Regions from separate parts of the Streptomyces sp. NPDC008238 genome, predicted to be linked through region 1. Evidence: riboswitches for the same ligand, from Rfam matches in the RefSeq annotation. Region 1 holds a riboswitch; the other holds the start of a gene.
What was found. A riboswitch is a leader RNA that binds a small molecule or an ion and turns the genes downstream of it on or off. The one in region 1 is predicted to bind glycine.

Region 1 (3,394 bases):
CCATCACCGCGCTGGCGGCGTTCGTGCCGTGCGCGGAGGACGGGATGAGGCAGACCGTGCGCTGCGTGTCGCCGTTGGCCCGGTGGTAGGCGCGGACGGCCAGCAGGCCGGCCAGCTCGCCCTGGGAACCGGCGTTCGGCTGCAGGCTGACCTTGTCGTAGCCGGTGACCTCGGCGAGGCGGTCCTCCAGCTCGTGGATGAGCGTGAGGTACCCCTCGGCCTGCTCGGCGGGCGCGAAGGGGTGCAGCTGGCCGAACTCGGGCCAGGTGACCGGCTCCATCTCGGTGGTCGCGTTGAGCTTCATGGTGCAGGAGCCCAGCGGGATCATGCCGCGGTCCAGCGCGTAGTCGCGGTCGGCGAGGCGGCGCAGGTAGCGCAGCATCGCGGTCTCGGAGCGGTGCTGGTGGAAGACCGGGTGGGTCAGGTAGTCCACCTCGCGCTCAAGGCCCGCGGGCAGCGCGTCCTCGGTGGCCGCGTCCAGGGCCTCGACGTCGCCGCTGACGCCGAAGGCGCCCCACACGGCGGCGAGGTCGGCACGGCCGGTGGTCTCGTCGCAGGCGATGCCGACCAGGTCGGCGTCGGCCTGGCGCAGGTTGACCCCGGCGTCGCGGGCGGCGGCCACGACCTCGGCGGCCCGGCCGGGCACACGCGCGGTGACGGTGTCGAAGAAGGCGTCCGTGGTCACCTCGACGCCGCCGGCGCGCAGCCCGGCGGCGAGGACCGCGGCGTAGCGGTGGGTGCGGCGGGCGATCTGCGCCAGGCCCTCGGGGCCGTGGTAGACCGCGTACATGCCGGCCATGACGGCGAGCAGCACCTGCGCGGTGCAGATGTTGCTGGTGGCCTTCTCGCGGCGGATGTGCTGCTCGCGGGTCTGCAGCGCCAGGCGGTAGGCCCGGTCGCCGTCGGCGTCGACGGAGACGCCGACCAGGCGGCCGGGCAGGCTGCGGGCGTGCGTGTCACGGACGGCCATGTAGCCAGCGTGCGGGCCGCCGAAGCCCATGGGCACGCCGAAGCGCTGGGTGGTGCCGACGGCGATGTCGGCGCCGAGCTCGCCGGGTGAGGTCAGCACGGTCAGGGCCAGCAGGTCGGCGGCGACGGTGACGATCGCGCCGAGCCCGTGGGCCTGCTCTATGACCGGCTTGAGGTCGCGCACGGCACCGGAGGCACCCGGGTACTGCAGCAGCACGCCGAAGACACCGCGCTCGGCGATCTCCGCCGGGATGCCGCCGGCGAGGTCGGCGACGACGACCTCGACGCCGGTGGGCTCCGCGCGGGTCTCGATCACGGCGACGGTCTGCGGGAAGGTTTCCGCGTCGATCAGGAAGACGCCGTCCTTGACCTTCCCGACCCGGCGGGACAGGGCCATCGCCTCGGCGGCGGCCGTGCCCTCGTCGAGCAGCGAGGCGCCCGAGGTGGGCAGCCCGGTGAGGTCGGCGACGACCGTCTGGAAGTTCAGCAGGGCCTCCAGGCGGCCCTGCGAGATCTCCGGCTGGTAGGGCGTGTACGCCGTGTACCAGGCGGGGTTCTCCATGACGTTGCGCAGGATGACCGGCGGGGTGAAGGTGCCGTGGTAGCCGAGGCCGATCATCGGCCGCAGCACCTGGTTGCGGTCGGCGAGCGAGCGCAGCTCGGCGAGCACCTCGGGCTCGGTGCGGGCGCCGGACAGACCGAGCGCCTCGGCGCTCTTGATGGTGTCCGGGACGGCGGCGGCGGTCAGCTCGTCCAGCGAGCCGTAGCCGACCTGCGCGAGCATCTTGGCCTGCGCACCGGCGTCGGGCCCGACGTGACGCTGCTCGAAGGGGATGCCGCGCTCCAGCTCGGAGAGTGGGATGCGGTTGGCGGTCATCTGCGGAGGCCTCCTGGTCTGGCGCGACACGGCCTCCCCCTCTGTCATCTGAACCTGAGAGCTTCACCGTCCCGCACGTGCCGGGACGGCTTTCACCGTCGGTGAGGAAGTGGCCGCGCACGGTGCGTGCCGCCCTTTCCTGCTTTCCAGAGTGACCTCACCCATGCGGTACGGATGCCTGAGAGATTCCGGGGAGGGTTTGCTCCTTCGGCGCCCGGCGGGCGGTTCCCCGCGTGCCAGGACTCTCCCGCAAGGGGTCAGCAGCCGCTGTCAGCGTACCAGCGCGGTCCGGTGACGGGTCATGTGACAGCCGCCACCTTTCGTGCCTAAATAGGATTAATCGCGACCAGTTGGAGGGACCGTGCAGACCGGTATCGATCCGCGCAGCCTCATCGGGCGCAGGGCCTTCGACCGCAACGGGATGAAGATCGGCACGGTCGACGAGGTGTACCTCGACGACGCCACCGGGGAGCCCGAATGGGCCGCGGTACGCACCGGTCTGTTCAGCCGCGACGCGTTCGTGCCGCTGGAACCGAGCGAGTTCACCGGGGAAGAGCTGCGCGTGCCGTTCGACAAGGCGCTGATCAAGGACGCCCCGGACTTCGGAGTGGGCAGGCACCTCTCGCCCGAGCAGGAGCTCCAGCTCTACCACCACTACGGCATGAGCGGGCCCTCGCTGTCCGGCCCGGTGCCGGAGCCCCCGCCGGACCGCGACTTCGGCACGCTGGCCGGCGACAGCTGACGCGGGAGCGCCCGCGGGCTCGGTAACACCAGGGGGAGCGGCTCGGACGGTTCCAGCTCCGGGTCCGTCACCGCGAAGGTGCGCACCCGCCCCGGCACCACCGAGCCCGGCTCCTCGAAGCGGACGGTGACCCTGCCGACCCCGCTGCCCTGCACCCACCCGGCGCCGTACTCGCGGTGCCGTACGTCCTGGCCCGGCACCCAGCGCCGCTCCTCCGGCGCCGGCTCCCGGACTTCCTCCGCGGGCCGCTCCGGCGCCCCCTCGGACGGGCCCGCCTCCTCGTCCGCCGCCTCCTCCTCCCGCTCCGCCGCCTGGGCGAACAGGTCCTCCTGCGTGAAGTCGGCGAGCCCCGCGACGCCGACCCCCAGCAACCGGACGCCGCCCGTGATGTCGACGGCCTCCAGCAGCCTCGCCGCGGTCTCCCGGACCACCGACAGGTCGTCGGTGGGGGCGCGCAGGGTCTCCGAACGGGTCAGCGTCGTGAAGTCGTACCGCCGCACCTTCAGCACCACCGTGCGGCCCGAACGGCCCGCGGAGCGCAGCCGGCGCACGCAGCGGTCGGCCAGCCGGTCCACCTCCAGCCGGACGCGCACCCGATCGGTGAGGTCGACGTCGAAGGTGTCCTCGACCGAGACCGACTTGCTCTCGCGGTCGGCGACCACGGGGCGCTCGTCGACGCCCAGGGCCATCCCGTGCACATGGGCGCCGTGCGCCTTGCCGAGCAGCCTGACCAGCTCGGCCTCGCCCGCCTCCACCACCTCGCCGACCGTGACGATGCCCGCGCGCCGCAGGTGCTCGGCGGTCGC
Region 2 (3,394 bases), on a different contig from region 1:
AAAGCCCGGACTCGGCGAAGCTCGAGGAACTCCGCAAGGGTCTGGAGGAGGCGAGCGGGCAGCTGGCCTCGGTCCTCGACCAGGCGGGTGCGGTTTCTCCCGGCTTCACCGACCCGGCGGCCATGGATCCGGGCGCGCCACAACCGGGCCTGGAGCCAGGGGACCCCGGCCTGCCGGGTGACCCGAGCACCATCGACCAGGTCGGCGGTCCCGGCGATCAGGGCGCCGCGGACGCCGTCACCGACGTCAAGAACGCGCTCACCAAGCTGGTCCAGGACGTCACGGACCTGCTGGCCAAGGTGGTCGCCAAGGACCTCGCGGGTGTGACGGCCGGTGTCGCCGCCGTCGTCGCCGACCTGCAGGCCCTGCTGCTGGCGGTGCCGAAGCTGCTCACCGGCGCACTGCCGCTGCCGCTTCCGCTCCCGCTGCCGCTCCCCCTGAACGACCAGGGGCAGCAGCTGTCGCCCGAGGCGGAGATCGCGCCCCAGGCCCAGGTGGATCCGCAGATTGGTTGATCGTTCAGCGGTACCGCCCCTCACGCGTCGCGGCCCGGCCGCTCAGCCGTCGAAGTCGATGGCCTCGAGCTCCCGGGCCGCTTCGCGGTCCAGCAGCACCACCGAGGCGCACGCCCCCGGCAGCCGGCCCGCCTCCGCCTCCGTCAGCAGGCGGCGGGAGGCGGCACGGTGCCGGGCCATGGCGTACGCCGACACCCGGCGGCCGCGTTCGCGCTGGCCGTCCAGCGCGGTCCGGACGGGGACGTCCAGCAGCACCAGGTGCATGCCCCTTCCCCGGCGCCGGGCCTCACGGGAGACCCAGGCGCGCACCCAGCGCAGGGTTCCGCAGTCGTGGAGCACGACGCTGTCGCCCGAGCGCAGCGCCCGCCACAGCCCGGCGTAGTGAGCGATCCGCACCAGGGGACGGTAGAGGGCGTACGGCAGCAGCCGCGGAACCCGGGCCTGCCAGCGTTCCCTGACGTCCTGTGAGTCGATCAGGCGGGCGCCGCCGGTCGCGCGCCGCATGAGGGTGCTCTTGCCGCCGCCCGGCAGGCCGGAGACGAGCAGGACGTCCCCCGGCGGGTAGCGCAGGGTGCGTACGGGCCGGCGCCCCCGTCGCAGATCGATCAGCCGCCGCGGCCGTACGGCACGTCCCCCGCGACGCGCTTCCCCGGCCCGCGCCGGTACCGGCCGGGACACGGCCGGACCCCCGGCCGTCGCATACGCACTCTGCCACCGCACAGTTCGCCCTCCGGGTCCGACGTTCAAGATGGTAAATCCTGTGTCTTTGCCTACCCAGAGGAACGGCGGCGTTACTACCGGATCGGGACCGGACCGGGACATCCGGGACGCGATCGCGACAACGGCGGGCGCCCGTGCAATGATGGCGGCCTCAATCGCATATAGGCCGTTCGAGGCCGCGCGGGAGAGTTTCCGCACCGCTGTGGCGGGCGGGACGCCGAAGGAGCAAGTCCTCCCTTGAATCTCTCAGGCACAGATACCGCGCGTTCGAGGCACATCTGAAAAGCGGGCGAGCCCTCCCGGCCACGGGGGTGCCGCCCCACCCAAGGTGCAAGCCGGGACTCCTCCGCACGGAGGGTCCAGGTGAACCTCTCAGGTTCCGATGACAGATGGGGAGGACCTGCCCCGTCATCGCCCTACCTGTCTCTTCCTTGCCTTGGGAGCCCGCCCGATGAGTGAATCCCGCCGTACCGCACTGGACGCGCTGCACCGCGCCCTCGGCGCCACCATGACCGACTTCGCGGGCTGGGACATGCCGCTGCGGTACGCCAGCGAGCGCGACGAGCACACCGCCGTACGGACCCGGGCCGGTCTCTTCGACCTGTCCCACATGGGTGAGATCACGGTCACCGGTCCGGGTGCGGGCGAGGCCCTGGACCACGCGCTGGTGGGCCACATCTCGGCGCTGGCCGTGGGCCGTGCCCGCTACACGATGATCTGCGCGCCCGACGGCGGCATCCTCGACGACCTGATCGTCTACCGCCTCGGCGACGAGGAGTACATGGTCGTCGCCAACGCCTCCAACGCCCAGGTCGTCCTCGACGCGGTGACCGAGCGCGCCGCCGGCTTCGACGCCGCGGTCCGCGACGACCGGGACGCCTACGCGCTGATCGCCGTCCAGGGGCCGAACTCCCCCGCCATCCTGAAGTCGGTCACCGACGCCGACCTCGACGGGCTGAAGTACTACGCGGGCCTGCCCGGCACCGTGGCCGGCGTCCCCGCGCTGATCGCCCGCACGGGCTACACCGGCGAGGACGGCTTCGAGCTCTTCGTCGCCCCGGCCGACGCGGAGAAGCTGTGGCAGGCGCTGACCGAGGCGGGCGCGGACGCCGGCCTGGTGCCGTGCGGCCTGTCCTGCCGCGACACGCTGCGCCTGGAGGCGGGCATGCCGCTGTACGGGCACGAGCTGACCACCGCGCTCACCCCGTTCGACGCCGGGCTCGGCCGGGTCGTGAAGTTCGACAAGCCAGGTGACTTCGTGGGCCGCGAGGCGCTGGCCGCGGCCGCCGCCAAGGCCGAGGCCACGCCGCCGCGCAAGCTGGTCGGTTTGGTCGCCGAGGGCCGCCGGGTACCCCGGGCGGGCTACCCGGTGGTGGCGGGCGGCGAGGTGGTCGGCGAGGTCACCTCCGGCGCCCCCTCCCCGACCCTGGGCAAGCCGATCGCCATCGCGTACGTGGACGCCGCGCACGCCGCGCCGGGTACCTCCGGTGTGGGCGTGGACATCCGCGGTACGCATGAGCCGTACGAGGTGGTGGCCCTGCCGTTCTACAAGCGGCAGCGCTGAGTCCCCGGTCTCATCCGGCACACCCGTCCCACCTGTCAAGACAGCCGTTCACCAGCACATACCGTCATCCAGGAGAATTCACGCCATGAGCAACCCCCAGCAGCTGCGGTACAGCAAGGAGCACGAGTGGGTCTCGGCCGCCGACGCGGACGGCGTGTCGTCGGTGGGCATCACCGAGCACGCGGCGAACGCCCTCGGCGATGTCGTCTACGTCCAGCTCCCGGCGGTCGGTGACACGGTCGCCGCGGGCGAGACCTGCGGTGAGCTGGAGTCGACCAAGTCGGTCAGCGACCTGTACGCCCCGGTCTCCGGTGAGGTCACCGAGGTCAACGAGGACGTCGTCAACGACCCCTCGCTGGTGAACTCGGCGGCCTTCGAGGGCGGCTGGCTGTTCAAGGTGAAGGTCACCGAGGAGCCGGGCGACCTGCTCTCCGCGGACGAGTACACCGCCTTCACCGGCAACTGACCGCTCGGGACCTCCCGGCAGCTCCGCCCTGTCCACTCCGACCTCCGGACGGATGACCCCCTGATGTCGCTTCTCAACAGCTCACTGCACGAGCTCGACCCCGACGTCGCCGCCGCCGTCGACGCCGAA

Region 2: linked by a shared signal. The riboswitch ahead of gcvT (glycine cleavage system aminomethyltransferase GcvT) and the one ahead of gcvP (aminomethyl-transferring glycine dehydrogenase) in region 1 are both predicted to bind glycine.

Annotation. Positions count from the first base shown of each region.
Region 1 is NZ_JBIBGK010000008.1:274,590-277,983, forward strand. Features, by position in the region: gene gcvP (aminomethyl-transferring glycine dehydrogenase) at 1-1,846, opposite strand, end outside; glycine riboswitch at 1,884-2,000, opposite strand; glycine riboswitch at 2,003-2,106, opposite strand; gene ACFZAU_RS19955 (PRC-barrel domain-containing protein) at 2,208-2,588, shown strand; gene ACFZAU_RS19960 (DNA polymerase IV) at 2,501-3,394, opposite strand, start outside.
Region 2 is NZ_JBIBGK010000014.1:8,731-12,124, reverse strand. Features, by position in the region: gene ACFZAU_RS25430 (hypothetical protein) at 1-515, shown strand, start outside; gene ACFZAU_RS25425 (AAA family ATPase) at 558-1,235, opposite strand; glycine riboswitch at 1,407-1,507, shown strand; gene gcvT (glycine cleavage system aminomethyltransferase GcvT) at 1,687-2,799, shown strand; gene gcvH (glycine cleavage system protein GcvH) at 2,885-3,265, shown strand; gene glyA (serine hydroxymethyltransferase) at 3,329-3,394, shown strand, end outside.